3 regions of the Tindallia texcoconensis genome follow, and region 3 is predicted to be linked to each of the others. Evidence: riboswitches for the same ligand, from Rfam matches in the RefSeq annotation. Region 3 holds a riboswitch; each other region holds the start of a gene.
What was found. A riboswitch is a leader RNA that binds a small molecule or an ion and turns the genes downstream of it on or off. The one in region 3 is predicted to bind cobalamin.

Region 1: linked by a shared signal. The riboswitch ahead of ACZ47N_RS06010 (ABC transporter substrate-binding protein) and the one ahead of ACZ47N_RS07375 (sirohydrochlorin chelatase) in region 3 are both predicted to bind cobalamin.
Region 2: linked by a shared signal. The riboswitch ahead of cbiQ (cobalt ECF transporter T component CbiQ) and the one ahead of ACZ47N_RS07375 (sirohydrochlorin chelatase) in region 3 are both predicted to bind cobalamin.

The regions. Positions count from the first base shown of each region.
Region 1 covers NZ_AP042431.1:1,304,053-1,314,703, forward strand. Annotated here, with positions in the region: gene ACZ47N_RS06000 (ABC transporter ATP-binding protein) at 1-444, opposite strand, end outside; gene ACZ47N_RS06005 (FecCD family ABC transporter permease) at 441-1,496, opposite strand; gene ACZ47N_RS06010 (ABC transporter substrate-binding protein) at 1,511-2,479, opposite strand; cobalamin riboswitch at 2,577-2,758, opposite strand; gene ACZ47N_RS06015 (sensor domain-containing diguanylate cyclase) at 3,134-4,588, opposite strand; gene ACZ47N_RS06020 (methyl-accepting chemotaxis protein) at 4,834-6,876, shown strand; gene ACZ47N_RS06025 (bifunctional diguanylate cyclase/phosphodiesterase) at 6,980-9,796, shown strand; gene ACZ47N_RS06030 (EamA family transporter) at 9,876-10,651, shown strand, end outside.
Region 2 covers NZ_AP042431.1:1,984,074-1,994,724, reverse strand. Annotated here, with positions in the region: gene ACZ47N_RS08925 (CbiM family transporter) at 1-509, opposite strand, end outside; gene ACZ47N_RS08920 (hypothetical protein) at 541-1,026, opposite strand; gene ACZ47N_RS08915 (energy-coupling factor ABC transporter ATP-binding protein) at 1,088-1,879, opposite strand; gene cbiQ (cobalt ECF transporter T component CbiQ) at 1,867-2,628, opposite strand; cobalamin riboswitch at 2,767-2,941, opposite strand; gene ACZ47N_RS08905 (PDC sensor domain-containing protein) at 3,245-3,784, shown strand; gene ACZ47N_RS08900 (helix-turn-helix transcriptional regulator) at 3,854-4,903, opposite strand; gene ACZ47N_RS08895 (methyl-accepting chemotaxis protein) at 5,160-7,202, shown strand; gene ACZ47N_RS08890 (bifunctional diguanylate cyclase/phosphodiesterase) at 7,265-10,087, shown strand; gene katG (catalase/peroxidase HPI) at 10,220-10,651, shown strand, end outside.
Region 3 covers NZ_AP042431.1:1,612,127-1,622,777, forward strand. Annotated here, with positions in the region: gene ACZ47N_RS07345 (glutathione ABC transporter substrate-binding protein) at 435-1,952, shown strand; gene ACZ47N_RS07350 (ABC transporter permease) at 2,124-3,053, shown strand; gene ACZ47N_RS07355 (ABC transporter permease) at 3,074-4,093, shown strand; gene ACZ47N_RS07360 (ABC transporter ATP-binding protein) at 4,117-5,097, shown strand; gene ACZ47N_RS07365 (ABC transporter ATP-binding protein) at 5,110-6,072, shown strand; gene ACZ47N_RS07370 (hypothetical protein) at 6,199-6,573, shown strand; cobalamin riboswitch at 6,638-6,819, shown strand; gene ACZ47N_RS07375 (sirohydrochlorin chelatase) at 6,931-7,299, shown strand; gene ACZ47N_RS07380 (cobyrinate a,c-diamide synthase) at 7,328-8,743, shown strand; gene ACZ47N_RS07385 (hypothetical protein) at 8,740-9,504, shown strand; gene ACZ47N_RS07390 (GHMP family kinase ATP-binding protein) at 9,501-10,400, shown strand; gene ACZ47N_RS07395 (precorrin-8X methylmutase) at 10,403-10,651, shown strand, end outside.

The DNA.
Region 1 (10,651 bases), 310 kb from region 3:
CAAGACCCGTTGTTTTTCTCCACCGGACAAGGTCGTAAAGCTTCTGTTGGAAAATGCTTTCATCCCCACTTTTTCAATCATTTCATCGACAATCATGTAATCCGCCCGAGAATAGTTTTCGAAGGTTTTTTTATGCGGAGCTCTTCCCATCGCCACCATTTCTCGAACCGTAAAATCAAAATCAATGGTAGATTCCTGTTTTAATACCGCCATCTTCTTTGCAGTTTCTTTTTCTGACAAGGTACTGATATCCTGATGATCCATCAAAATAGTTCCTTTATCTGGACGCAGTGTTTTATAAATGGTTTTTAATAAGGTGGATTTTCCGCTCCCGTTTGGACCAACGATCCCGATAATTTCTTTGTTTTCTACTGCAAAACTGATGTCTTCAATAATTGGCGATCCATCGATTGATAGTGACAGGTCTTTTACAGAAACCATCATTTCGAGCCACCTCCAAAGGAGTAGTCATTCTTTCTAAGCAGCCAGATAAAAAATGGCCCTCCAAATAAGGCCGTAATGGTTCCTATAGGCATTTCTTCCGGCGCAAACAAGGTTCTAGCCAGCACATCTGCCCATATAAGAAACACAGCACCTAACAATGCCGATAAAGGAAGTACTTTTTTATGATCTGCTCCCACTAAGAAACGGGTTACATGAGGCACCATTAACCCTACAAACCCTATAGCACCACTAACTGCCACCATAATTCCTGTTGTCAGAGCCGTCACCACTAATAGCATTTTGCTAAGTTGATGGGTATTCACTCCAAGAGTGATAGCTGTTTCTTCACCCATTAACAAAATATTAAGCATTCTGGATTGGTAAAAAAGAAAAAGAAAAGTACCGATAACGGCTATCAAAGGAATCCATAAATGAGACCATTTAGTACCACCTAAACTTCCCATCATCCAAAAGAGCGCATTGCGAATTCCTTCTTCTCTTGGCGCTGTCATAATAATAATATTCGTTAGTGCATTTAACATGGCCGAAAGAGCTATTCCAGACAAGATAAGCCGAACAGGCAATACTTTTCCTTTTACTTGCGCCAGCATAAAAATAAACAGAACCGCCGCAAGGGCTCCTGCAAAGGCAGCAAAAGAAATCGCCATTTGTCCGAAAAACCGGAAGAATCCTAATACAATCACTAAGGTTGCGCCAACGGAGGCTCCGGAAGACACGCCTAAAATATAGGGATCTGCCAACGAATTTCTCAGAAGCGCCTGCATTGTAACTCCTGACAGCGACAGTCCGGCACCAACGATGGCTGCCAGAAGAACTCTCGGAAACCGAATATCCCATACAATGTGTTTTTGCGCTGTTGTCCAGTCTTCTTCCAGCAATGGTTCCAACACCGCGAACTGACTAAAGGCAATTTCCCACACGGTTCGAAACCCAATAGAGACGGGTCCAATAGCTACAGCCAAGGTAACAGAACCCACCAATAAGACCAAAAACAATATCGATAATTTTGGCATCGAAATCGATTTTTTCATCTAGACAGCTCCCTTTAAAACTGTTCTGGATAGAACCCTTCAGCTAATATCCGAAGGGCATCTACATTGCGCGGACCCTCAAAAACACCGGGAAGTGGCAGGATGACAAAACGTTGGTTTTTCACAGCATCCACCTCCTGCATAAAGGGGTTAGTAAGCAGTTCATCGATTTTCTCTTCTGCCGTTTCATCTCCATAGTCATTGATCACAATAACTTCTGGATTGCGGTCTACGACTTCTTCCCAATTAACACTTCCCCAGTTATTGGCAATGTCATCAAAAATATTTTTACCACCAGCCATTTCAATCAGGGTTGTTTGCAGGGATTGTCCCGCCGTAAATACCGCGTCTCCACCCATATCAAAAACAAGAACTTTCACCGGTTCTTCTATTTCTCCCAATTGTTGCTGAATCGTTTTCATCTCCTGTTGCATTTCACTGACAATAGCAATTGCTTTTTCTTCCACATCAAAAATCCTGCCCAAGTTCAGAAAGTCTTCATAGACATCATCCATGGTTGCTCCATTTACCAAGGTTCCTTTTACCGCATAGGCATGAATTCCATAGGTTTCCATTTCGTTCACAGAAGCTGTTCCATTTGCACCAAAGGCACTGTCACGCCCATATACAAAGTCTGGCTCAGCGCCTAGCAAAACTTCCATAGAGGGATATCTTTCGGCTAACACAGGGATACGGTCAAAATCATCCTTGAATTCCGGCAGGATTTCAGCGTTGTTAAAAGCCGTTCCTACAATACGGTCTCCCAAGCCTAAGGTAAATAATATTTCGGTTGTATGAACATTCATACTGACAATTCGCTCTGGCACTTCGGTAATGCTTAAGGTTCTATTAAAATTTTGGATCGTCACCGGTTGATAATCCGTTATTGTTTCTTTGGAGTCCGTTTGAACTTCTCCTTTTCCGCACCCTATAAAAAGCAGGATTCCCATCATTAGTAACAGAGACAGCCATTTTTTCTTCATTTTCATTCTCCTTTTTTAGGGCATTAAAAAAAGCCCCTTAATTATTAAGAGACTTCCCATCTTAGTTCTCTTTACCTACTTTCCCCTTGTCGCTTTACGCATGTTTTCATTTAAGGCAGGTCTCCTGGCTTGCGTTTCTTCCTCCTCCCAGCCTTCCCAAATTTCTTCAGTGGCATCTTAGGGATTCGTCTTCGCTTACAGTGGTGGGTCCGCGCCGGACTATAACCGGTCTTTCCTATTCTCCTCCTTTTAAGAGGCACCTTAAGGATTTATAGTTTATTTATCTATTCATCCTATCATAGGAAGATTATGAAAACAAGCTATTTCTTATCTTTAACGAAGTCGATCATCCAGGGGGCTCAGGGGGCTGGGGCTCAGTGGGGACAGGGGCAACTCGTCCTTCTCCTCCGAAATCTACGGTATTGCCCAGTAATTGTTTCGAGTATTTTACGAAGGCCCAGTTTTTCCAGAAATTCACGGACTAAAAGCAGACCGTGATTTGACGTTGTTCAAGTGAATAATCAAGGCTTATAAAGGATTTTTTTCCGACTGCCTCTATTCTTGTTCTTTTCTGATTATTGGAGGCCTCACTTTGCAGTCGCTGGAAGAAACACCAGAAAGAACAGGAAAAAAGTCCGTCCCCCCTGTCCTTTCTTACCTATGTCCTTCATGAAAAACTACTTTATTTCTTCCTGATTCCTTGGCTTCATACAAGGCCTCATCTGCATATTCAATGGCCTCTCTGACGCTTATCTTTTTTCCTGGAGCAACCGTAACGACTCCTATACTAATAGTGACCCGTTTAAACGGAGATGTCTCATGCTCCATGGCCAAATGATATACAGCATCTATGCTTTTTTGCGTTATCTTTTCCACCTCTGGTCCTTCAACATCTTCCAGCACTAAAGCAAATTCTTCTCCCCCAAATCGAGCAAAAACATCCTTTTTTCTTACCAGGTTATTGATGCACTTCGTCAAGTTTTTCAAGACTTCATCGCCTTGGATATGTCCATAGGTGTCGTTGTAATTCTTAAAAAAATCCACGTCTAATATCAAGATGCTTAACGCCTCCACTCGCTGTTGCCGCCATACACTTTCTAAGTATAGATTGAGGTAGCGTCTATTATAGATGCCTGTTAAAAAGTCTTTCTCATTTTCTTTCGTTAAAAGTGCATTCATGCTATGCAATTCCGACCTTGCTTTAAGAATCATCCCCATTAAAACAACAATGATGGTGAGCATCAGGGCATTTACAAAGAAAATCCACGGATACCCCAGTTGTGCGTTCCATAGGGTGACATCATCGACTCTGGCCACAGCCAAATACCAATTTCGCCCATCTGCCTTCTGAACAATTCCAAGGATGTCTTCCCCTTCATAGGCATAGGCCATTCGAACAATATCCTGGCTTTGCTTCGCTTCATTAAAATAATCCTTAAACAATGAAGAGCCTAAATCCGTATAAATATTTTGCCCTTCTAGATTAGGTCGATGGGTATGAATCATCATGGTCCCATCTTCATCCACCAACATAGAATAACTATTTCGTTTTTCCATTTCTGCCATTAGAAACCCTCGAATGCTTTCTAAAAACACATCCGCTGATATCACTCCAATAAACCCTTCCCGAAGGTATAGGGGGGAACTGATGGTCACCAACATTTCTCCTGTTTCCCGATCTACATACACACTGGAAACAATGGTTTTGCCAGCTTCCTGTGCTTCTAGATACCAAGTTCTGGTTCTGGGATCGTAATCATCCGGCGGAATCCATTGGCCACCTGTAATAAAATGGCCATCGGCTAATCCAATATATAGTTGAGAAATACTCGGGTCTTCATTATTGATATTCAAATAAGGGTTTTCTGTGTTGTAGGCTACCAATTCTTCATACGAAAAATTGTCATAAATATCTTTAGCCGTATTCACAATACTCTTTTTTTCTTTTATCCATAATCCAAAGGTGGCCGAGTCTGTTCTTAAATCGTTGACCAATGCATTGTATCGATTTTCCAACATTTCATTTCGCACCACATTAAAGTTATAGGCGGTTAATACCAATATGGCTAGAATCAGCAAACCCATGCTCCGTTGAAATATTTTTTTCATTTCCTCACCACCTATTCTTGAAAAAGGGATGTTCTGTCTTGTCATTCCATCCTTCTGTAGCCTTTTTTTACCCTTTCACCAAGAAGAAAAACATATAACTGACTAATCTCATCACACTCTTTTTTTTTGATCATGAAGGTGTATTTCCATATCCACTGGGTATTAAGTATTTATCGTTAGAATTTTCGGTCATTTTATGTTACTACCACTGTCCTTACAAAAAGAGGAAAGAAAGGATGAACAAGATGAAATCTTTAAAAACGAAACTAATTATCATGTTTGGAGCTATTTTTGCCCTAGTTTTCTTAGGGGCAACCTTTATCAACACCTCCCTTACCAGCAAATACATTGGTGAAGAAGTTGAGAGGGCCTTGGTAAGCAATGTCAGGGGTAATGCTTTGCTTCTGGAAGAGATGATGGATGATCATTTTGACTATATGGCTACCTTATCCGAACACCCAGAAATTTATCAAGGCGGCAATAATCCCTTAGACTATACGGACGCTGAGTGGAGGCGCTTCGCTTCTCAATTTCATCCGCAAATGGAAAGAAAAGGCTATGTAAGAATGTTTTTAAGCGATGACCAAGCCAACTCCTATCGCTTGGATAACGAAAGGGTTCACGTTGATATCACCACTAGAGAATACTACCAAATAGCCATGACTGGCCAACCCAATATCTCTGATGTTCTCATTGGCGCTGCATCTGGTGAAGCCATTCTCATTATCGCAGAACCCATTGAGCGAAATGGTCGGGTTCAAGGAATTTTATATGCCGTCATGAACCATCATGAAATCGATCGAATCAGTAGCCAATTAACCTATGGAGAAACTGGTTTTTCATACATTCTCAACGGACAAGGTGATCTTATTACAAGCCCTAATTTTGAACATATTGAAAACCAGGAAAATTTGATTGACCTTGCCAATGGGGATGATTCGATTGTGGGACTGGCGGAACTCCTTCAAGAAAAAGTCCTCCAAGGCGAAACAGGCTATGGCCAATATCGCGTCGAGGGTAATCAACGAGTAGCCGCTTACACACCTGTGGACCACCCTAATTTAGATTGGTATATCGTGACAGCCGTCAATGAAGCAGAAGTTTTTGCAGGTGCCAAATCTGCAAGTCAGGTGGGCCTCTTGATCGCCGTAGCTTCTTTACTGATCGTGCTGACCATTGTCTATATAGCAAGTGGTAGGATTTCCCATCCCATTGTAGCCGTTACACAAAAACTAAATAAACTAGCCACCCTGGATTTTTCCCAGCTAAAGGATGACAAGGAAGCAAAAACCTTGGACCGCAAAGACGAAATTGGCGAAATGACCAAAGCTCTTATTTCCATGAGAGATAATGTGGTTCAGTTTATTCAAGCAACTTCAGATGCCTCGGATCAAGTAGCTTCTTCTGCCGAAGAACTTACAGTCGCAGCCAACGAAACAAGTCTCTCTTCCACAGAAGTAGCGAAAACCATTACAGAGATTGCAGAAGGTGCCTCGGATCAAGCTAGTGATACCGAAAACACTGCCAATAATATAGAAGAACTACGCAAGTTATTAGACTCCAACGCTGAACTGATCTCCAAACTAAATGAAGCCGCCGGAAAAATAGATGCTGAAAAAGAAGATGGCTTTAAAATACTCTCGGAACTAGTGGAAAAAACCAAAGCATCTAATATCGCATCGGAAAAAGTCTATCAAAACATTCTTAGCAACAATGAAAGTGCTGAAAAAATCGAAACGGCCAGCTCGATGATTCAAAGCATTGCGGATCAAACCAATCTTCTGGCTTTAAATGCAGCCATAGAAGCCGCCAGAGCCGGAGAAGCAGGCCGAGGCTTTGCCGTTGTCGCCGATGAAATAAGAAAGCTTGCAGAAGACTCAAATCGTTTTACAAGTGATATAAAAGAAGTGATCCAAGAACTGAAATCCAAATCGGAAAATGCAGTTGATACGATGAATGAAGTAAAAGGCATTATCCAGCAACAAAGCAATAGTGTGAAAGAAACCGAAGATAAATTTGATGGCATTGCCACATCAACCGAATTGGTTAAGCAGGTTGTGGATCAGCTTAATGACTCGTCTGCCATGATGGAAAAAAACAAAGACAATATTGTTGAATTAGTCCAAAGTTTATCAGCTATTTCCGAAGAAAATGCCGCAAGTACAGAAGAAGCTTCTGCCGCTACGGAACAGCAAACCGCCAGTATTAAAGAAGTGGCTAACGCAGGTGAAAATTTAGCTTCTATTGCTGAAGATTTGCAAACCTTGATTAATCGATTCAAAGTGTAAGCATTCTAATGTTAGAAGGAAGGGATGCATCCGCATCCCTTCCTTCTTCCTAAAAACAAAACAAGACGCCTTATCTCTTTTCCCAAAATAAAGGAGCATTGCCATGACATGGATTCAGCATAAACTAGTGCGAAAAATATCTGTTTTCTTCATTCTTCTCACACTTTTTATATTGGGTACCAATAGTTATCTGATGAACCAGTCTTCAACGGGGTTTTTTATTGAGGAAAGTGAGAAAATGCTTTTACGAGATGCGGCGGTCCTCCAACAAGAAATAGATGGATATTTACAAGAATATTTAATGCTAGTAGATACCATGAGTAAAAACGAAGACTTCCTCCTCTTATTAGAAAGAATTGAAGACCGATATGCCAAAAGGGAAGACCCCCTCTATAGACGGGTCACCAGGCAGTTGCAAGGACTAAAATCTTTGGATTCAAGAATATCCCTGGTGTTTTTAGGATTGGCACAAGCCAATGATCTGATTACAGATCGCTATGACTACGATAGTCCCGCTGATTTTGATTTGCGAAACCGTTTTTGGTATCAAGAAACCATCGACGCCGATTCCACTGTCATTACTTCTCCTTATATTGATTTTGTAACTGGCGAAATGATTATCTCTGTGGCAAAAGCCATTTGGAAGCATGGGGAAGATATAGGCGCCGTTGCCATCGATGTTAAAATTGATGACCTTTACCAATTAATGGAGGACTATGACATTGGCATTTCTGGGTACCCCGTACTCGTTACCCACCAAGGAGAAGTGATTTATCATCCCTCCCAACCAGTTTTAACCCAACCTGGACAATTTTCTCTGAAGGATCACTTTCCTTTCCACAATGATTTTTTAACGGAGCCAAAGGGTGTTTTTCATTTCCATAAAAATCAAGATGCTTGGTATGCGGCTCATATTTCCTTAAAGTCAGCCGATTGGACTCTTATGACCTTTTTGCCAGAATCAGAAGTACTGGCTCCCTTGGGAATGCTCCACCAACATTGGTTGACCTTGTTATTGGGTTTTTCTGCTTTGGCGTTGGCACTTATTCTTTTGATCAGTCGCCAGATGACTCGACCTCTGTCCATCATCACCCATGAAATTCGCACCTACGAACACGAAAAGATCATGATGGCTTTTCCTACTCCTTTCTTTGAACGGACGGATGAAATTGGTAGCTTAGTCCACAGCCTTTATGAAATGTCTCACACCATTAGTCAATATACAGAAGAACTACAAGCACAAAACGAAGAACTCATCGAAGAATCCCAGCAACGAAAAGCGACACAAGACCGATTAGAACTTATTTTAGAATTGCTGTCAGGCAGTCAAGAAGCTACTTTCATTACGACTCGACAAGATACGTATCTTTATGCCAACGACCCTTTGCTGACCCTAATCAACAAAACGCCAGAAAGCCTTGCATCCCATGCTTTGTTGCAGGATACCTTTCAACTTGATGTGAAAAACCTACCCAAATTGGTGAAAGGAAATACCTTTCACAAAGAAATCACCTTAAGGCCCCCTCAGGAAGAACCGCAGGTCTTTGATTTGACCCTTCAATATGTCCAATTGGGAAAAGAACTTTATTATTTAGGCTATCTTCATAATATTACCAAAGAAAAAAAACAGGAACATGAAATCTTACAGCTTAAAACCATTGATCCCCTCACAGACTTATTAACTGGGGTTTCTTTTGAAAATCAGGCCAAGAAAATCCTCACGGAACATCCTTTTTCCCTTCATGCTTTTGTGCTCTTGAACATCCGTAGATTTCGCCTGATTAACGAAGCCCGGGGACATCACTTTGGCAATCAAATTCTCATTCGAATCGCCACCATGTTAAAAAAATTCGTCTCCCAAGACGATTTAGTTTCTCGTTTCACAGGAGATGAATTTGGAGTCTTACTGACTAATTTAAGAGGAAAAGAAGCTATTTATCAACAAGTAAAAGCCTTGGGTGCCTTACTAAATTCAGCTTATGCCATCGATGAAGAAGAGGTCTATATAGAAATCGCCATGGGGGTCAGCGTCTATCCTAGCGACGGAGATACCTATCGCAAGATTCTTTCCGGCGCTACATCGGCCCTTAATCAATCAAAAAAACAAAAACTGGAAAATATTCAGTACTACAACGAACTGTATAATCAACAGAGTATTTATCAGTATGAGCTTCAAAAATCCTTGCGTAATGCCATCGAAGCAGGCGAGTTTTCTCTTGTCTATCAACCACAAGTTCATATGAAAACCAAAGAAATTATTGGAATAGAAGCCTTATGCCGATGGAACAGTCCCAAAGGGCCTATTCCTCCAGATGTCTTTATCTCCTTGGCAGAAGATTCCGGTCTGATTGTTCCTTTAGGAGAATGGATTTTACAAACATCCTGTCAATTTGCTGCATCCTTGGAAAAGAACAACCTGGCCCTACCAGTGAGTGTCAATGTTTCTGCATTACAGTTTACCTATCCATATTTAGTGCAATTAGTAGAAAAAACCTTACAAGAAACAAAACTATCCCCTGATCTTTTAGAATTAGAGCTAACGGAAGGGATCTTAATGCATCGGGAATCCCAAAGCGTTCAATTACTCAAAGCCCTCTCGGGCATTGGTGTAAAAATTTCTATTGATGATTTTGGAACAGGCTACTCTTCCCTATCCTATTTAAATAAGTTTCAGGTTGATAAGATTAAAATTGATCGGTCTTTTATCCAAGGTATTCCCAACAAAGACGACGGCACCATTGCCAAAGTCATCATCGAGCTGGCTCATTCTTTTGAATTGGAAGTCATTGCCGAAGGGGTAGAATCCTCTTTGCAAGCATCCTTTTTACTGGAAAAAGACTGTTGCTTTGCTCAAGGGTATTATTATTACAAACCATTGTTGGCCTCAGATCTGCAAAATGTATTGACAAGAGATTCATGATTTTCCCATGCATGCTATTGTATCCTTGGAAAAAATTGCGTATGCTAGAGATAGATCGCATACCAAAGGAGTCGATGGCATGAGAAACAAAGATAAGCTACTGGCATTCATGGTGGTAATCCTGTGGGGATTTAACTTTACGGCCATAAAGCTAGGACTGGAAGGAGTCCCGTCCACCTTATTGGCCGCCTTGCGATACACCTGTTTATTGCCAGTGGTTTTTTTCGTAAAAAAACCGACCATTCCCTTGGGATATGGCGTCGCTTATGGGCTTTGCGTAGGAGTGGGACAATTTGGGAGTTTATTTTATGCCATGGAAATTGGCATGCCGGCAGGACTATCTTCCATCGTGCTACAAGCTTCGGCTTTTATCACCCCGCTACTGGCCTTCTTTTTCCTTCAGGAACCCATGAACCGCCGGCAACATTTAGGGCTCATCATTGCAGCCTGTGGGCTCCTCTTTATTGCAAATAGTGGTCAGCACAACCATATAGCCGGCATCCCGATATCTGGGCTTTTATTAACACTGCTAGCCGCATCCTTTTGGGCACTATCCAATATTATCCTGAGATATGCTGCCAACCAGGCCATTGCTAGAGGCGAAACCATCGATATGTTTGGGTTGGTCATCTGGGCTAGTCTCATTCCACCTATCCCTCTGTTCCTCATCGCTTTTTGGATAGATAGCCCTGCTACCATTTTAAGTGCCCTGACCCAACTCAGCTCTATTTCCATTTTTTCGATTCTCTACCTGGCCTTTGGTGCCACGCTATTGGGCTATGGAGGCTGGAGTTATTTATTAGGAAGATACCCAGCTTCCCGCATCGCTCCTTTTTCACTGCTGGTACCTGTCAC
Region 2 (10,651 bases), 370 kb from region 3:
CCTACCACCAAAAGGTTAATCACAGACATAGCGCCTTCACCAAAGCGTGCATCTGTTAAAAATAATAAGATAATGAGTAGTACCACTGTAATGGCCACAGATAAGCCCCCTACTATGGCACCTCTTATAAATACCGAAGAATTTGCCATCCTATGGTAAAGTTTATAAGATAAGAGTGCTGGAACCGACAGCATTAGTGTATTAGCACCTAGAGAAGTTAATCCACCATGCTGGAAAAGAACTGCCTGTAACAACAGTCCAACAAAAATAGCCAAGGGGGCTCTTCTCCCTAGCATGACTCCCATCAGGCCAGAAAAAAGCGGGTGAATGGTAGAGGGACCAATAGGAATACTGATCAGCGCTACGGCAAAAAAAGCGCCGGCCATCAAGCTGGTTTTCGGTATTTCTTCCTCTTTCATTCCCTTCACCGCATAGGCCAGGGTAATCGCCGTAATGGCGGTAGTTCCTACCGCCACAGGTGTATTTAAGACTCCATCAGAAATATGCATTTCATCAACCTCTTTCTGTCTCTATACCTTTCTATTGCACGTGTACTTCTATTGCAGGCGTAACAAATTCTATCTCTCCATCGTGGATAAACTGGAATACTACCTGAGTAGTACCTTCTTGTTCTCCAGTAATATGAGCATGGTCGCCATGAAGGTCAATGCTTACAATCCCTTCTTCGGCACCTTCTGCCAGTGCAACGCCTAATGCATGATGCTCTCCATCCAAAACTTCTTCTTCCCCATTTTCTTCAATATAAGCGCCTAGAGAAATGTTTTCTCCTAGTGGGATTTCAGGAAGACTTCCATGCCAATGGTCGTCGTGCATGTCTGCAACAACTGCATCTTCTCTTCGATCAATAATTTCAAAAACATTAATGCCTTCAACCACTTCTTGCTCCACCTCTACTACTGGTTCTTCCACTGTTGTTGCTTCTGTCTCTCCAGAGCAACCTGTAAACATAAGGAGCCCTACGAATAAAACAACCCCTATAAAGATACTTTTCTTTGTTCCTTTCATCCTACATCCTCCTCTTTCTTTTTTTAGTTTATATTAAGCATTTTCCATGCTCAACATCTCTTTAAAGCACAAAGCGTTTTTGTGCTTCTTCCACGGTTCGTGGTGGTTTCTCCCAATGCCCAAATAGTTTTGCTAAGGTTGGCATAGGCAAAGAAGCTTCCTGGAGAACCGCTTCATTCCGCAGCAAATCATATCCTCCACAATCTAGTATGTTTCCACTTTTCATAATCACCACTTCATCTGCCCATCCATAGGCCACATCCACATCGTGGGTGCTGTATACCAAGGTAGCACCCTCTTGCACCAATTGATCTAAGATCTCTCTAAAGTGAACCGCTGCTTCAGGATCCAAGCCGGAAAAAGGTTCATCAAAAGCCAGTATTTCTGGTTTCATTGCTAATAAACCAGCAATGGCGGCCCGCTTTTTTTGACCCAGACTCAAGCTATAGGGTGGTCTTTCTGCTAGGTCTTCGATACCCACTCGACTCATAGATTCCATGGCTCTTTGATGAACTGTTTCTGCATCCAATTTTAAGTTTCTAGGTCCAAAGGCGATATCATTTAAGATGGTCGTAGAGAAAAGCTGATCATCTGGATTATCAAAAAGCAATCCCACTTTTTTTCGTACTTCTTGCATATGCTTCTTTTCAACAGATACTCCTTGGAGGATTACGTGTCCTTGTTGGGCTGGAATAACACCGTTCAAATGGTAAATAAGGGTGGTTTTTCCGCTGCCATTCACCCCTAGGATAGCAGTTTTTTTCTTCTCTTTGATCTGCAAATTAATATCCTGAAAGGCTGGTGTTTTATCTGGATAAACATAGCTTAAGCCAACGGTTTCTATGGCAAACATAAAAGCACCCCCTGGTCTATACTGATTAATGCGATCATGAATACAATAGGAATGCTAGCCCGTATCCAGTCCGCAGCCGTGATGTTTCGTGGCTTCCCAATGGGAATTTGCCCTTGAAAACTCCGAGATACCATGGCTCGATACACTGTTTCTGAACGATTAATGGATTTAATGAACAATCCCCCAAATACTTCTCCATAGATACCAAGGGAGTATCGGCTGGCTTGGGCTTGAAATAGTCTGGATTTCAGAGCTCTCATGGTTGTCTGCACATCCTGAATAAAGAGAAATCCATACCGATAAGCCAGATAAATGGTGGTGGTAATCACTTTTGGCATTTTAAGGTGTTCCATAGCTTCTAGCATTTCTTCGATAGGCTGATTGATGAAAACTGATAGGGTGAAGGTCATGGCGGTTAATGCTTTCAGCACAATCAGAGCCGCAAATTCAATCCGATCCGCTGCCGGAGGAATTCCTCCACTAAAAATAAGAGGAAGGCTCATCAGCGCCAAAAAAGGCATGAGCACGGATAATTTTTTTAGCAACTGAAGGCCAGAAAGTCCAGCCCAGAGTGCATAAAAAGCTGCAAAAACCAAAGCTACCACTAGAAGTCCTACATCGCCTAAACTAATCACTCCAAATACATAAATCAAACCAGCTATCAACTTGGTACGTGGATTCCATAGGTTTTTTGCTGCATTAAAATCTTCTTTTTTAAACCTTGATGCTGAAGAGTGGTGGCCGCCCATGGGTATTAAACTCCTTTTTTTCAAAAAATAATTCCGGACTTCGCCATGAAGTACCGGAATTGTCCACACAAAAACACTTGTCTCACACTAAATAGAAAGCAAGTGCATGGATCGCGACCAGCCCTTTCACTCGAAGGGTAACGCATCAGCATTCAGGCAGGTCTCCTGGCTTGCAGTCCTCACCTTCCTCTCCTTCCCGGCTTAAGGCCAGTGGTATTGCGAGGTTGGTTCCTGCTTACAGTGACGGGATCGCATCGGACTCTCACCGATTTCCCTATTCTCCCTTACGGGCACCTGAATGGATCTATGAAATTATTTTGGATACTTACTTCATAATGATTATGACACTAAAGTTTTTCTATGTCAACCCAATGGGGCGTAAGGTCCTGGTTCACTGCCAACAAAACCCTCTATGAGCCCCAACAAAAACCCATGGTAAAACTTTTTTAAACCTGTAGAATCATAAGTGGTATGAGGCCGCCAATAAAGACGTTTCACGTCACCTTAGCGGTTAGGAAAATCAAACTCTCGGAAATAACAATAGATCCGAAATGAGGTGAATCCGACGAATCCCCTACTGTTTACCATGAATCTAATTCGAAAAGGAGTGTTTTCAATGAAATTAATGAACACAAAATCAACTTTACTATCCACTGCTGCTATTTTAGGGTTGGCTGTCATCATGACAACCACCAGCCTGGGTGCATCCATCGGTGAAACCCTTAACGTAAACCTTACTAGTCAGGCCCATGGTCAAGCCACGGTTTCCAATGAAACACAGCGAGTTCCTATTTCTTCCTTCGATGCCGCAGAACTAGTTTATTTAAATGCTGTATCTGTACATCCAATTGTGTTGGATGATCAGGTTCCACACGAAGAGAAAATGGCTTTCTTTGAAGCAGAAGCTCAAAAAGCTGGATACATCGGCTTTCGATTTGCTGACTTGAAGGGACAAGCCCTTGCCCTGGATCAACAGGGAACCGCATTCGATGTAGCAGACCGCCAGTATTTCCAAAATGCCTTGGCTGGAGAGCCTAATGTTTCAGATGTTTTAGTTAGCAAAGAATCAGGAGAATCCATTGTTGTTTATGCCACTCCTGTTTATCTTAAGGATAATTTAGCAGGCGTTCTTTTCGCCTCCAGAAGAGCCAATTAAAAAACGGTCCTCAGCCCCCTACACCCAGAATAAAATCCGCCTGCAAGGAAATGCTTCCCGCCGGCGGATTTATTTTTGTGCTACTTCTACGGAAAATCGTTCTCGAAAAGTAGCCACATATTCACTGGGAGTAATGCCAGTATATTTTTTAAAGATTTTTCTAAAGTGTCCATAATCCGTATATCGAAGGTACTCCATCACGTCATAAACGCTTAACCTAGGGTCTAATAATAATAATCGGGCACCGTACATCTTAGTACGCATCATATACCTCGTTAAGTCCGTCTGACTCTCCGCAATAAAGGTTTTGCTTAAATAACTTCGATTTACATAGAGATGATCCGCAAGATCCTGCACAGTTTCCACATCAAACTGTTCATCTAGATACAATTCTATGGCACGACGCACCAAAGGGTGTTTACAGTGAGGAAGAAACACATCCCGGTATGATTGCTGAATAAAAATCATCGTCGCCATAAAACGCTCCTGAGAGTACGCTGCCTGACAAATCCATTCTGCTGCCCCTTGAGCCAAGTCTATTAAGGGCAAGCGTATTGGCTTCAAAGGCAAAAACTCAATCAATCTCTCCATGGCTTTAGCGTAATCATTTTGATGATACTCCGCCCCTTGCTTTTGAGCATCTATTTGCGTCCAATATTCTAAAAATAGTTTTTCCGTTTTAGGATACACCGCCGCTATTTCTTCTGCAATGGCCTTTGCCAATTGAATCCTTTTTCGCTCATCTTGAAGAAAATGCTCTGATAAACGCATGATCAATGCTTGCAACTCTGAGGAATCCATGGTTTCTTCTATATAATCAAAACAGCCATCTAGAAATACCCTTCTGACACGTTTGTAATCCATGGTATTTCCAGAAATAATCAAGGTGCTATTCGCCGCCAGAAACCATCGGTACTGTGGCTCCACAGAAAAGTAGACTTCTTCTTCCATCATAATTAAATCATAGCGATTGGCAAGACGTTTACAATACGCATCCTCCATTTCATCGCTAGAAAAATCCATATAACTTCTCTTAAAGACAACACTTTTATAATGGGAAAACCACTCGTCCATCCAACTATCATAGGCATGTCCAATAATACCACATCGAATAATCATAGGGTTCCTTTCTTGTTTCTCTAAATTTCAAATTATTCTTTATAGTTCATTATAATCCTTTACCCGCTCTAGGGCAATGTCACTCATTGAATCCCATTAAATCTACTCCCTTATATAGTTATCTGAATTTTTAGGTTTTTCCTCCTTGAATTTGGGTAATAAATCCTATATCCATTGCTAGTACTTTGAAGGTCTCTTTGGATAAGATCTTATTTCACTTTTACCTTATCCATTATCAGAAAGGGGAGGAAGTCATATGATGAATTGGATTAAATCAGGACTGGCAAGAAAGCTAGTGGCTATTCTATTGGTAGTGATTTTGGTCACCTTCGGTGTCTATGGCGTTACACTGAACCGACAGGTGAGCCATTTTTTCGAAGCACAAATCAGAGAACAAATGCAAGGGGATGCGGCTCATATTGCATCCGAATTAGATAACTTTATGAATCGATACCTAACCATTGTTGAGCAAATGGAAACCAACCAAGATTTTGTAGAGTACATGAGGGATGTCACCACTCGAGACATGAAAAGAGAACATCCCCTTACCCAGCGCGTGCACCAACAGTTGGTGGCTATTAATGAAATGGACGACACTATAGGTTTTGTTTTTTTAGGTCTGGCAGAAGCCAGCGACCTTTTTGCTGACGTGTATGACTACGATTCTGCGCCAGACTATGTATTAAGGGGCCGAGGATGGTATCAGGAGACCCTTAGCGCAGGTGGTCCTTATGTATCCGCTCCTTATCTGGATGCTGTAACTGGTGGATTAGTCGTTACAGCGGCGGCTCCTGTTATGCAAGGATCCCGGGACTTAGGCAGCGTATCCATTGACATCTACATTGATCAAATTCAAAATATTATGGGAGAATACCAAATGGGTGATACCGGGTATGCTTTTTTGGTAGACCATGAAGGGCTAACGGTTTACCACCCGGATGAAACTATGATTATGGAAAGCAATATCCTTGATATGGAAGGGGCTCTAGGACAGGCAGGCACACACATGGTGGCTGGGGAATCTGGATTTGCAGAATATGAATTTAACGGAACCCAACGAATGATATTCTATACACCTGTAGAATCTGTAGGATGGTCTGTAGCCACTATGATTCCACGCAATGAGGTCATGGCTCCCGTGAGGGCCTTTATGACTGTAAACCAAGGGATGTTGGTGGGAACCATTGTTTTGCTGCTTTTAGCCATGGTCTTTTCCGTTAAACGCTCTCTTAAATCGGTTCCTCAAACCCTCGAGGGCGTGAAGAGCTTGAGCCAAGGAAATTTGATGGTTGCTTTTGATACCAATTCCTCTGATGAAATTGGCCAAATTAACAAGGCACTTCAAGAAATGCGTGAAAACTTGGTAACCCTAATCAGCGATATTATGGATCGAGCCGATCAATTGGCCGCATCCTCCGAAGAGTTAACGGCCTCCACCGAAGAAGCTTCTGGAGCCGCATCCCAGGTAGCTGGTGCCATTGAAGAAATTGCCAAAGGAGCAGAAAGCCAAGCCCACGACACTTCCAGCGGTTCTCAACATATCCAGGAAATCAGCCAGTTGATCGAATCCGATAATCAACATCGAAGTCGATTAAATCAGGCGGCGGAAAAAATAAATCAAATGAAAGAACAAGGCGTGAAGACCGTCTCTCAATTAGTAGAGCAAACAGCCTCTAGTAATTCAGCTGCTCAAGAAATCCAAGATATTATTACTCGGACAAACGAAAGCGCTAAAGAAATCCAGATAAAAAGTACCAGTATTAAAAGCATTGCTGAACAAACCAATCTATTAGCCTTGAATGCTAGTATTGAAGCAGCACGAGCTGGAGAAGCAGGCAAAGGATTTGCGGTGGTAGCAGAAGAAATCAGAAAGCTTGCTGAAGACTCCAATTCATTTACAGAAGAAATTAATCACATTATCACTACCCTGAATCAAATCACCTCCCATGCCGTCGAAAAAATGGATGAAATTAGCCAGTTAAGCCAACAACAAACCCAAGGGGTTCAGTCTACGAATACTAATTTCGATGGCATTTCAGAGGCTTTAAAAGAAATGCTCTCTATCATGGAAGATTTAAATCAATCCAGTACTGCCATAGGGGATAAACGAAATGAGATCGTCCTCGTAATAGAAAACTTGTCGGCCATTGCCGAAGAAAACGCCGCCAGCACAGAAGAAGCTACGGCCTCTGTAACAGGACAATCTGAAACGATAAACGGCATTTCTGATGGCAGCCATGATCTTGTCACCTTAGCAGAAGGCATGCAGGAAAGTATTAATCACTTTAAAGTTCATTAGTTCAATCTCCGAACCTATATTCTACCATTAACAACTTAAAATACCCCCGAGGTGGTGGTAACATGAAGTGGTTCCAAACTAGAATTTCAAGAAAAATAGCCTTATTAATGATGGTGTTATTGCTGGGTTTTCTGTGGTCTGCAGGAGCCGTTTTGAAACAACAAGCAGCAGAACATCTGCGTGAAGAAAACTACCACCGCCTCATGACAGAGGTTACCAATCTTCAAAAGGACCTAGATGCCTGGTTTAAGGAATACCTGGTCATGGTGGATACCATGACCACCAACCAGGATTTTCTCACTATCTTACAGGAAGTGGAGGATGGCTATGCCAAGAGGGATCACCCCCTCTATCAACAGGTAGTTCAACAGCTTCAATCCCTCCAAAGACAAAGGCCCCATATTTCTTTGGTAATCTTAGGCTTGGCTGATGCCAACGATTTAATTACAGACCGGTATCATTACTTTATTCGTCCTCAATATGATCTCCAAAGCCGAGAATGGTATCAAGAAAGCCTTGCCTCTCTGGAGACAGTCATTACCTCACCTTATTTAGACTTTGTTACTGGCGAAATGATCGTTTCTATTGCTAGAGTCATCCGTGACCAGGACAAAGCACTGGGCGCAATGGCCCTTAATGTGGAAATCAAAAGCCTCTATAGCCTAATGGATTCTTTTCAGATAGGGTCCCATGGCTATGCCCTCATTGCCTCTCATGAGGAAGAAGTTATTTACCATCCTGATCTACCAGTATTATCCATGCCAGGTCAGTATGATTTAGAAGCCTTTTACCCTAACTCCTTTGCTGCTGCACTCATTGAGCCTCCTGCTGTGAGGCAATTTCATAAGGAAGATGAACTCTGGTATTTTGCCAATACTTCCCTGGAGAATCTCCCTTGGCAAGTGGTTTTAATGATGCCAAAGGAAGAAGTGATGGCTCCGCTTCAAGCGCTGCAATCCCGCTATTATCTGCTTATGTCTGGGATCATGGGCCTGGCGGTATTCATGGCTTTATGGATTAGTAACCGGCTGTCCAAGCCTATTACTACCATCACAGAACAAATCAACCAATATGAACACGAAAAACATATGATGTCCTTTCCATCCACCTATTATCAGAGAAAAGATGAACTAGGCCATCTAGTACGCGGACTTCACGATATGAGCCATACCATCAGCCAATACACAGAAGAATTGCAGGCACAAAACGAAGAATTGATTGACGAGACAGAACACCGAAAAACAATCCAGCAAAGACTAGAACTCATTCTACAACTCTTAGCCGGCACCCAGGAATCCACTTTTATTTTAACCCAAGAAGGAACCCTTCTTTATGGCAATGATGCTTTTTTTAAGACCCTTCAGCAATCACCAGATACATTAGAAAGCCAAGAAATTCTCCAAACCTTTTTTAATATCGATGCCAAAAAATTGCCGTCTAAGACAAGTCATGGACTATACCAAGCTCAAGTGACCTTGAAGCACCAATCAGAGTCTGATCCAATTCTGTTTCATCTGGGGATCGAGTCCCTATGGTTTATGAACACCGTTTACTACTTAGGGTACCTAGTAGATATCACCGAAGAACAAAAACAGGCTAAGGCTATTTTTCAGCTTCAGAATATAGACCCCTTGACCCAACTATATACTACTTCCTACCTAGAAAACAAAATCATCGAAACCCTTCAGGAATACCCTGATCAATCCTTCGCCTATCTACTGATTAACATTCGAGAATTCCGACACATTAATGAAGCACGAGGCCATCATTACGCCAATCAAGTTTTAATTAAAGTTGCAGACCATTTGAAAAAAAGCACCCACAAAACCCATATCCTCGGGCGAGTAGGCGGAGATGAATTCGCTTTGTTCATCAGCGAGGCAGATCAAAAGGAGCAGTTGTTTCGACGTGTCAAAGGCCTTAGCGATGAACTGCAAAAACGGTTCTGGATCGGCGATGAAACAGTAGAACTCAAAGTTGCCATAGGCGTTGCTATCTATCCAGATGACGCAAAACACTATAGTGGTCTCATCACCGGCGCTACTTCTGCCTTGAATCACGCTAAGGAAATGGGTTCGGAATGGGTTCAATTTTTTAACGAAACATTAAATCGACGTTCTATTCAGCGATTTGAATTGCGAAACAAACTCTCTGAAGCCCTAGAGAACAAAGAATTTCATTTGGAGTACCAGCCGCTCATCAATATGCACACCAATCAATGGGTAGGGTTAGAGGCGCTGGTTCGCTGGAAAAACCAGGACGGAAAGACGCCACCAGATATCTTTATTCCTCTGGCAGAAGAAACGGAGCTGATCTTACCTCTTGGAGAATGGATTTTCAAAGAAGCCTGCAGTTTTGCCCGCATTCTTCAGCAAGAACAGCTTCCCATTACCGTCAGCATCAATTTATCTGTCATGCAGTTTACCTATCCCTACTTGATTCAAATACTGGAAAAAATAATGGAGGAAACTGGTGTCTCTCCCAAATACATCGAATTGGAAATCACAGAAAGCCTCTTGATGAACAACGAAAAAGAAGGAACCAAGCTCTTAGAAGAACTGCGGAGTAAATCCATTAAAGTTTCCATCGATGATTTTGGTACAGGCTATTCTTCTCTTTCCTATTTACAGAAATTTAAGGTAGATAAAATCAAAATTGACCGCTCTTTTGTCAAAGATATTCCCAGGGATGATGATGGCACCATTGCTAAAATCATTATCGAACTGGCAGAATCCCTGGAAATGGAAGTTGTAGCTGAAGGCGTGGAAACAGAAGCTCAAAATTCTTTTTTAATCGCAGAAGGTTGCCACATCGCCCAAGGATATTATTATTCTAAACCTCTAGGGAAAGAGGAAGTACTCCAAAAATTGAAAAGTAAGAAGTAATCTATTTTATTGTTTTCAACTCTTTCATAAAGGGTACAACTACTATAGCTGTGCTTTTATACTTTATTAGCGAAAGCACTATTGTGAGCGTACTTTATCGTTGTTGGCCCGATTAAGAAGGAGGATAATTTTATGAGCGAAGAAAGAAAATGTCCCGTAACTGGCATGACCAATCCAACTGTAACAAGTGGAGGAACCAGCAATCGTGACTGGTGGCCTAATCAGCTAAATCTTAAAATGCTCCATCAAAACCCACCGAGCAGAAATCCTTTGGGAGAAGATTTTAATTATGCAGAAGCATTTCAACAACTAGATCTTCCATCGATTAAAGAGGATTTATACCAACTAATGACCGACTCCCAAGACTGGTGGCCTGCAGATTATGGTCATTATGGTGGTCTTTTTATTCGAATGGCTTGGCATAGTGCAGGAACCTACCGTATGGGCGATGGCCGTGGTGGTGCCGGATCAGGATCTCAGCGATTTGCACCCCTAAATAGCTGGCCAGACAATATTAATTTAGATAAAGCCAGAAGATTACTATGGCCTATCAAGAAAAAATAC
Region 3 (10,651 bases):
ACATAATTGGGTTCAACTTGAAAAAAACAGCAGATAGACATAATAAAAGGATGTAGAAAAGGGAGTAATACCTATCCCTATATTGCATTGCTAAAAACAATAAGGTATAATAGCCATAAAATATAATGACAATAAAGTATATACTGAATAGAAGAAAAAATCCTAGGAAAGAGTCCTCGTAGGTCGGAAATTTTCAAAACAATGGTAATTCAACAACGAATTTGGAATTGAAGAATAAATCAAAAGTGATCAGTAGCCCTTGGGCTGCTTTAATTTTCAGAAATATTTACTACATATTTTTAACCATGCCAAAACTTTTTTAATTACATATTTGAAAAAACGTCACAATTCCACAGGATATTATTTTCTCTGAAGACTTATCGGTCTTTAGATGAAATTAATATAAATTTAATTATTAAAAGGGGAGAAAAAGAATGAACAGTAAGAAGATTGCATTATTGATAACCGTATTATTAATAGTTGCTGCCTTTGCCACGGGTTGTGGCGATGCAGCATCGGACAACACACTCGTTGTGGCGCAGGGTGCCGATGCGGATTCATTGGATCCACATGCAACCAACGACCAACCTTCTTCAAGAGTCATGAAACAGATTTATGAAACCCTTGTAGATCAAAACGAAGACATGGAACTAGTTCCTGGCCTTGCAAAAGACTGGGAAAAAATTGACGACTTAACCTTTGAATTTAAGCTTAGAGAAGGGGTGCTGTTCCATAACGGAGAAGAATTAACAGCAAGCGACGTAGAATTCACACTGCTTCGAGCATTAGATTCTGCCAATGTAGGCCATATTGTAGGGGAGATTGATCCCGACGGATTTGAAATTGTGGATGACTATACCATCAGAATTTCAACAAAGGATCCTTTTGCACCACTGATGGCTCATTTAGCCCATACGGGGACTTCTATTTTAAATCAAAAGGCAGTAGAAGAGTTTGGGGATGATTATGGTGAAAATCCAGTAGGAACCGGACCTTATATGCTTGATACATGGACAAGAGGATCACAGATTCAGTTAGAAAGATTTGAAGATTTCCATGGTGACAACGCAAAAATGGAAAGAATCACCTTTAGAAGTATTCAAGAAGCTGGAAACCGAACCATTGAGCTGGAAACCGGTGAAATTCATATTGCTTACGATACGTTACCAACGGATATTTCAAGAATTGAAGGAAATGATGAATTAGTATTGGCAAGAGACTTAAACTTTTCAACGGTGTATCTTGGATTTAACGCTAAAAAAGAGCCTTTTGATGATGTAAGAGTTCGGCAAGCCATCAACTATGCTATTAATGTGGAATCCATCATTAATACCGTCATGGAAGGTTCTGGGGAAGTTGCAACCGGACCCATCGGACCCATGGTATGGGCAGCAAATGACGAACTAGAGCCTTATGGACACGATATAGCCAAAGCTCAGGAACTAATGAATGAAGCTGGCTTGGAAGACGGATTCTCAACCACCATCTGGACAAATGATGATCAACTTCGACAAGATATCGCAGTAATTGCTCAAAGTCAGTTAGCGGAAATTGGAATTGAAGTAGATATTCAAGTATTGGAGTGGGGAGCATATCTGGAAGGAACTGCTAATGGAGAGCATGATATGTTTATCTTAGGATGGGTTACGGTAACAGGAGATCCGGACTATGGATTATATGCATTGTTCCATTCAGAACAATTTGGAGCAGCTGGAAACCGAACCTTCTATGCCAATGAACGAGTGGATGAATTATTGGATGAAGCCAGAAGATCCGCAGATCCTGACGTGCGAGAAGCAGCATACAGGGAAGTTCAGGAAATCGTACGAGACGAAGCACCTTGGTTATTCCTTAACACTGGGGAAGATCGAACCGGACTTCGTGCCAACGTAAAGGGATTTAGAAATCATCCAGCGGGTCATCACCCACTGTGGGATGTCGTTGTAGAATAACTAAATACATGAAGAATCCATCTGGAAAACAGATGGGATTGCCAGAAGAGGCAAGGCACAGTAGGGTCATAGCCATGACCCTACTGTGCTTTCTGGAATTATTTTGAAAATTCATCATAATCAATATAAAACTGACAGACAGTTCCGATAGATTAGAAAGGAGGAGCAATAATGTTAAAGTATATTGGTCGAAGAATACTGTTGCTATTACCCGTATTGATTGGTGTATCCTTCATTGTGTTTAGCTTAATGTACATTACCCCAGGAGATCCTGCGGCCATTCAACTTGGAGAACAGGCAACAGAAACACAAATCTTACAGCTTCGAGAACAAATGGGTTTGGATGATCCCTTTATTGTCCAGTATGGCCGTTTTGCCAAAGGTGTATTCACAGAGCTAGACTTTGGTCGATCCTATAGAACTAATACATTGGTATTCGATGAGTTAATCAGTCGCTTTCCAACGACCTTGACCTTGGCAGCTACGGGAGTGGTGGTGGCGGTGGCCATCGGAATACCCGTTGGGATTATTTCCGCAACCAAACAATATTCCTTATTTGATAATGTGGCCATGATGTTTGCCTTAATTGGAGTGTCCATACCGAACTTTTTTCAGGGCTTGCTGGCCATTCTCATATTTTCGGTGTGGGCAGGGTGGTTTCCCTCGTCAGGCTATTCGACACCGATGCATATGATTTTGCCGGCTTTGACCATTGGAACAAGTTCAGCAGCTATGATTACCCGGATGACACGGTCCAGTATGTTGGAGGTAATCCGGCAAGATTATATTCGTACGGCTCGGGCCAAGGGACAAAAGGAGTCTGTGGTCATCAATCGTCATGCGTTGAAGAACGCTTTGATCCCTGTAGTTACTGTAATCGGTTTGCAATTTGGATACTTGCTGGGGGGAGCGGTACTTACAGAAACCGTTTTTTCCATTAATGGTATTGGGCTTTTGATGGTGAATTCCATTAAAATGCGGGATTTCCCCATGGTTCTGGGTGGGGTATTGTTTATTGCCCTGACCTTTAGCCTTGTTAATCTGTTGGTAGATATCTTATACGGATTCATTGATCCTAGAATCAAGGCTCAATACAAATAATCAGAAAAGGAGGTCCTAAAATGTCACCTCATAATGATGATAATGGTTTAATGGATAAAGGAACCCCCCCAAAGGCAAAAGAGTTAACCAGGGAGGATGCGGTAGTAAAAAATTATCAATCCCAAACGGAAATTCATAGTGGTCCTGGAACAGGTCAAGAGAAAAAGATGGATGTGAAAACCATTGTACCACCAAAGAGAAAGAGTCAATGGGCAGAAGTTTGGAAACGATTGATTAAGAACAAAGCAGCTATTGTGGGAATGCTGATCATTGTAACCCTGATGCTTACTGCGATTTTTGCGGATTATATTGCACCGGTCCACTATGAAACACAAGATCTGGAGAATGTTCGGGTGGCGCCGAATTCCGATAACTGGTTTGGTACCGATAATTTTGGACGAGATATTTTCAGCCGGGTCGTCTATGGCAGTAGAATTTCGATTATGGTAGGTTTTATTGCCGTTGGTGTGGCAATGGTTGTCGGTGGAATCCTCGGCTCTATATCCGGATACTACAGTGGTAGAATTGATAACGTCATCATGCGTTTAATGGATGTTTTGCTGGCCATTCCTGGAATATTACTGGCCATAGCCATAGCCGCAGCCCTAGGGCCAGGGCTTGTAAATGTCATGATTGCCGTAGGGATTGCATCGATACCCCGGTATGCTCGAATCGTTCGTGCCTCGGTACTTTCCCTTAGGGATCAGGAGTTTGTAGAGGCGGCAAAAGCCGTTGGAGCCAATGACTTTAGAATCATCACCAAATATATTTTGCCCAACTGTATGGCCCCTATTATTGTGCAGGGAACCTTAGGGGTTGCGGAAGCCATTCTTTCTGCAGCCGGCCTAAGTTTTATCGGCCTTGGTATTCAGCCGCCAACTCCTGAGTGGGGTGCGATGTTGTCTACGGCTCGAATATATATCCGAGATGCCTGGTGGATGGCCATTTTCCCAGGGCTTGCAATTATGTTTACCATCTTTGGTCTGAACCTGCTGGGGGATGGTCTTCGAGATGCATTGGATCCAAGGTTAAAAGGCTAAAGTCAAGGAAGGGAGTGTCGTATATGGCAAAAGATTTGTTGAAAGTAAAGGACTTGTCCATTCAATATAATACGGATGACGGGGTTGTAAAGGCCGTCGATCATATGACCTTTGAAATTGGCATAGGAGAAACCATTGGAATTGTTGGAGAAACTGGTGCGGGAAAAACCACAACGGCCCTAGGGATTATGCGATTGGTTCCAGCCCCTCCGGGAAAAATAGTCCAAGGGGAAATTCTCTTTAAAGGGGAAGACTTGCTGAAGAAAAAGGAAGAGGAAATGCGAAACATTCGAGGAAATAAAATTTCCATGATTTTTCAGGATCCCATGACTTCCTTGAATCCGGTCATGACTACGGAAGATCAAGTTGCCGAGGTGATTTTACTTCACCAAAAGGCAAATCAAAAAGAAGCTTTGGAAAAGGCCAGAGACATGATTGAAACCGTAGGTATTCCAAGGGAACGTGGCAAAGAGTATCCCCATCAATTCAGTGGTGGCATGAGGCAACGTATCGTCATTGCGATTGCCCTTGCCTGTAATCCAGAGCTGTTGATCGCAGATGAACCCACCACGGCATTGGATGTAACCATCCAAGCTCAGGTTTTGAAACTCATGAAACGACTGAAAGACGAATTTGAAACATCCATGATCATGATCACCCATGACCTGGGAGTAGTGGCAAATATTTGTGATAAAGTAGCCATTATGTATACGGGATACGTGGTGGAATATGCCAAAGTAAGCGATCTGTTCGAAAGGCCATTGCACCCTTATACGGAAGGGTTGTTCGGTTCTATTCCCAATGTCGAAGAGGATGAAAAGCGGTTAAAGCCCATAAAAGGGTTGATGCCGGATCCAACGGAAATTCCTGAAGGATGTCCATTTAATCCACGATGTCCTAAGGCCATGGACATTTGCAGAAAAGTACTACCGGATAGAGCGGAAGTGAAAGAAGGGCATTTTGTCAATTGTCATCTGTATCCGGCAGAACAATACAGAAAGTAGGAGGTGAAAGGAATGTTGAAAAATATTTTAGAAGTAAAAAATCTGAAAAAATATTTTAAAACCCCGAAAGGAATGCTTCATGCCGTAGATGATGTCAGCTTTTTTATCAAAGAAGGAGAAACCTTAGGCCTCGTAGGCGAGTCTGGTTGCGGAAAATCCACTACGGGTCGGGCCATACTGCGACTGGTTGAACCCACAGCGGGAGAAGTAAACTTTGAGGGAAAAAACATTGTGGATTTTAACGGATCCCAGATGCGTGAAGCTCGAAAGAATATGCAAATCATCTTTCAAGACCCCTATGCATCCCTGAATCCAAGAATGAACCTGGGGCAAATTATTTCCGAGCCTCTTTTAATCAATAAAGTATTCAAGGATCGTAAAAAAGTGACGGATCGGGTGAAGGAGTTAATGGATACGGTTGGTCTGACCCCAAGACTCCTAAATGCCTTTCCTCATGAGCTTGATGGTGGAAGACGTCAACGGGTGGGTGTGGCCAGAGCGCTGGCCCTAAATCCTAAGTTCATCGTTCAGGATGAGCCGGTATCCGCTCTGGATGTATCGATTCAAGCCCAAATTCTTAATCTAATGCAGGATATCCAGGAGGAACTGGGTCTTACGTATCTCTTCATTTCCCATGATTTGAGCGTGGTGAAACATGTGAGTGATCGAATTGCGGTGATGTACCTTGGGAAAGTAGTGGAGCTTTCTGAATACAACGCTATTTTCAAAAATCCCTTGCATCCCTATACCCAAGCCTTGTTGTCGGCCATACCAGTACCCAGGGTAGATGCACCGGATAATATGATTATTCTTGAAGGGGACGTACCAAGCCCTATAAATCCTCCGGAAGGCTGCCGTTTTTACGGTCGATGTCGACATCGACAGGATATTTGTAAAACAAAGACCCCGGAGTTAAGGGAGTATGAACCTCAGCGATTTGTGTTATGCCATTTAGTGGAAGAATTACAAAAATAACGGAATGGTTTACAAAGAGCAGAGACTCTTTTCCAAGCTGTATATTTTTGATGAAAAGGGCTCCTGACCACAAAATTGAGCTCTTTTCCCTTTTTTGATCTTTGCCCATGGGGGAGGAAAATTTCAATGTCCAACCAATACGATTACACAAAAATTCCGAGGCTTTCCACAGTGCTTTGGCTTGTTACCAAAGAAGGCCTGTTGGCGACACTGATTGCTGCTGTCATGGGAGCTGTCTATGGTTTTTTCTTGTCTCAGAAACCTTTACTGCAACTGGCAAACAATGCTATTTTCTTAATGGGAGTCGTTTTAGGCTGCTATGCTCTTTTTTTTGGTATCCAGCGGGATAAAAAAATCTTTAAAAACATGTTTCACAGCCATCTAAAAGAACAGTATTTGGAGAAACTCTCTCTTCGAAAAGAAAGGGCCATTCATTTTTATCGAGCCTTCGTGGTTTTTATGATGGCGATCTTTTTGGATCTGGTTCTGTTTTATCTTTAACCCTGGGAGAATCATCAGGACTTTTTCTTGTGGTAAAAGAGTGCTTCTGATATAATGATTCACATCAATTAAATATTTTTCAGGTGTTTAACCAACACAATTGGGAAAGGGGTTAGAAACCCCTGCAGCCCCCGCTACTGTAAGTGTGGATGAAAACGGCAAAAGCCACCAAAGGAATCCTTTGGGAAGGAGCCGTGAGTAAAAGGAAACACAAGCCAGGAGACCAGCCTGAGAAAATTGCACCAAACCCTTCGGAGGGAAGGGCCCATGGGGTGAGTGACATACGAACACATGGCGTCTTTTCCGGCGGCATGTTTTTTTGTGACAACAGAAATAGAAAAAAGGAGTTGTTTGAAGATGAAAAAAGCATTAGTCATTCTGGCCCATGGAAGCAGGGTACCAGAAACCAGCGATACCGTCAAAGAATTGGCAGAACATGTGAAGATACGTTCAAAAGATGAATTTGCAATGACCGGATACGCTTTTTTACAGTTTGCTAAGCCAGAGTTGGAAGAAACCCTAGAGACATTGATAGAAAAAGGTGCAACAGAGATCGTAGTAGCTCCGTTTTTTCTATTTGCGGGCCATCATATGCAACATGATTTACCAGAAGCCCTAGATAAAATGAAAGAAAGATATCCAGAAGTCACCTTTAAAACATCAGACGTCATTGGACAGGATTCAAGAATGACGGATATCCTATTAGATCAGATCAGAAAGGTATAAGGAAGAAGAACCCATAGGAGGAGCTTGGATGGCCAAAGGATTTGTACTGGCCGGCACCCATAGTGGTGTCGGGAAAACAACCATTACCCTTGCATTGTTAAAAGCTTTGAAAGAGCGGGGCCATGAGGTGCAACCCTGTAAAGTGGGGCCGGACTTCATTGACCCTCAGTTTCATCATGCCGTCACCGGAACCCCCTCCTACAATCTGGATAGTTGCCTCATGGGTGAAGCTGGTGTTCAAAGACAGTTGGAACAAATTCTTCGAGAAGATCAAATAGTGGTGGTGGAAGGTGTCATGGGGCTTTATGATGGCATGGGGAGCCGTAAAGAAAACGGGAGCACTGCGTGGATTGCCAGATTGTTGAAATTACCGGTAATTTTAATCATAGACGGTGCAGGCATGTCTACCAGTGCGGCGGCCATGGTGAAAGGCTATGAGATGTACGACCCAGCATTGAAGGTGGCAGGGGTTATTATTAATCGTATATCCGGCGAGAAACACTACCAGCTAATTCGTCGTGCCATTGAACGAGACACGGGCATTCCTTGTCTGGGGTGGATGGCCAAGGATCAAGGCCTAACTCTGAAGAGTCGCCACCTGGGGTTGATTCCAGCTACAGAAGTGGAGGCTCTGAAGGAAACCCTCCAGAAAGCCTCGGAAGCTGCTGAAAAAACCTTGGAGATCGATAGGATTTTAGAACAGGCTGCCATCCTTCCAGTACCCTTGAAAACCAAGGAAAACCTTCAGCAGAAAAGGGATTTTAGGATTGGGATTGCCAAAGACCAAGCCTTTCATTTTTACTATCCAGCCAATCTGGATTGGCTGAAGAAACAGGGATGCACCCTAGTAGAAGTAAGCCCTATGCAGGACAAGCATTTGCCAGATTCTTTGGATGCCCTCTACTTGGGAGGCGGATTTCCAGAAATCTTTGGAAAGGAATTGGAGGCAAACACTTCCTTTAGAAAAGATTTAAAAGAGAAGGTTCAGCAAGGATTACCGGTATATGCAGAATGTGGTGGATTTCAGTATTTATGCCAAAGCTTGACGGATTTCCAAGGAAACACCTGGGAAATGGCAGGTGTTTTTCCAGGGAAAGCTTACATGACCAATCGGCTTCAACGATTTGGCTATGGTTCTATTGAAACCAACCCAGAAAAAGGATTTTTTACAGAATCCTTGCAGATCTCAGGCCACGAATTTCATCGAGGAGTAGTGGAAACACAGGAGCCTGGGGTTCTTTCCATCACCAAGATTCAGGATCCTTCAGAAAAAAGAGACCCAGTATCCTGGAAATGTGGCATGACCATCCATCATGCTTTTGGTGGGTTTCCCCATGTTTTTTTTGAATCCAATCCAGCCTATGCCATGGAATGGCTAAAAAAAATCCCTGGCTGGCAGTCATCCAACAAAGAGGCTGAAGAACCAGAAAGGAAGCCTTTATGATACAACCAATACCAAGTCTACGAGACATAAGCATACTGAGGCTTTCTGGCCAGGAATATCTATTAATAGCCTGCGATTCCTGTGGAGCCATTGGTCAAAAAGAAAAAGACCTGGTTCGAGTATCACCAGCAATCACCGGATACTATACCTGTCGGGTAGCAACATTAGAAATTTTGGCAGCTGGCGGCCAGGTACATACGGTGATCGACACCCTGTCTGTAGAATGGGATCCGACAGGAAAAGAGATTTATCAAGGTATTCAGAGGTTCTTAGCAGAAGCAGCCTTAGAAACAACCACCATCAATGGAAGCACCGAGGAAAATTTTCCTACGGTACAAACTGCCATGGGGATAACGGTTCTAGGGACTGCCCATGAAGAGACCCTACGGTTGCATAAAAGCCAACCTAAGGATGAAGTATGGGTATTGGGATTGCCAAAGATAGGAAATGAAATTGCCCATCCCTTTGATCCGGAAGTGGCTTCTGTCACCAGCATTCAGGCCCTGCTTCAGGACCCCAAGGTGACGGCCATGATTCCCGTAGGGTCCAAGGGAATAAGCCACGAAGCCTCCCTTTTGGCAAAAGAAAGTGAATTAGAAATAGAATGGGAACCAGAGCTGGCCGTATCCTTAGAAAAATCTGCTGGACCAGCTACCTGCGTGGTTCTATCCATGGATCCCCACATCCTGCCAGCATGGAAAAAACAATTGGCTTCTGAGGTGTTTTGGAAACTGGGACGCATGAAAGGGGAACCAGCATGAAACGTATTGTTTCCGCCTGTCCAGGTTCCTGTGGGGAATGGCTCCAAGGGTGGATCATGGGTGGCGAAAAACTGATTTCCTATGCCATCGACGGTTTTAGTCGTGTGACCATAGAGACAGCTAAGGACCATGCTGATGGCCATAGGTGGTTGCGTCAGCATCGTCCCAGGGCTTGGAAAATGATGGCATTGGCCATGGAAAAAGCAGCCATCCCATCAGAAGAACAAGCCTCCTTTTCCCTAAGGCTGGAATCGCCTTTGCCCTTGGCTAAAGGAATGGCAAGTTCAACAGCGGATTTGGCAGCCGTAGGGGATGCGGTGACTCGTTGGTTTGGAAAACCATTAACGGCCCAAGAACTAACAAACCTATGTGCAGAATTAGAACCTACAGACAGTATTCTTTTTCCAAGGCTTAGTTTGATGGATCCCTTGACAGGAGAAGTGAGCCTGACCTTGGATGCATGGACACCGGCATTGGAAGTACTGGTATTGGAAGGAAAAAAAGACATTGAGACCGCCACATCCCGAAAAACAGACCACCATGAAAAACGAAAAGCCTATGCCGCGGAAATGGAGAAGGCTTTAAAGCTTTTCCAGAGAGGATTGAAAGAAAAGAAGCCTTTTCTCCTGGCAGAAGCCGCTTGGATCAGTGCCCAAGGCAATGAAGCCTTTATTTCTCAGCCCGGTCTGTGGTCCATAAGGGAGTTGGCCCTTGAATGTGGTGCACTGGGCGTCAATGTAGCCCATAGCGGCAGCACCCTAGGGGTGCTCTATGAACCTAGGGCCATGGACAAGGAAAAGTTTTATCACGGGTGGAAAAGTTTAGAGAGTAGCAAAGAATACCAACACCCACGGCAGCAGCAAATGATTGCCGGTGGCATCCGGAGGGAGGAATAACAATGGAAATAGAATGGAATCCTGAAAATATAGAAAAAAACAGTTTTCAAATAATACGATCTGAAATGAAAACACCTCTAGCCCATCCGGAAATGGAAGATATCCTTGTAAGGGTGATTCATACAACGGCGGATTTTACCTACGCAGATGCCCTTCATTTTAAGCTGGGCTCCTTGTCAAAACCAGAGGAAGCATTACAGGCTGGCAAAAAAATCTATACAGATACTCGGATGGTTTTGTCTGGGATTAAT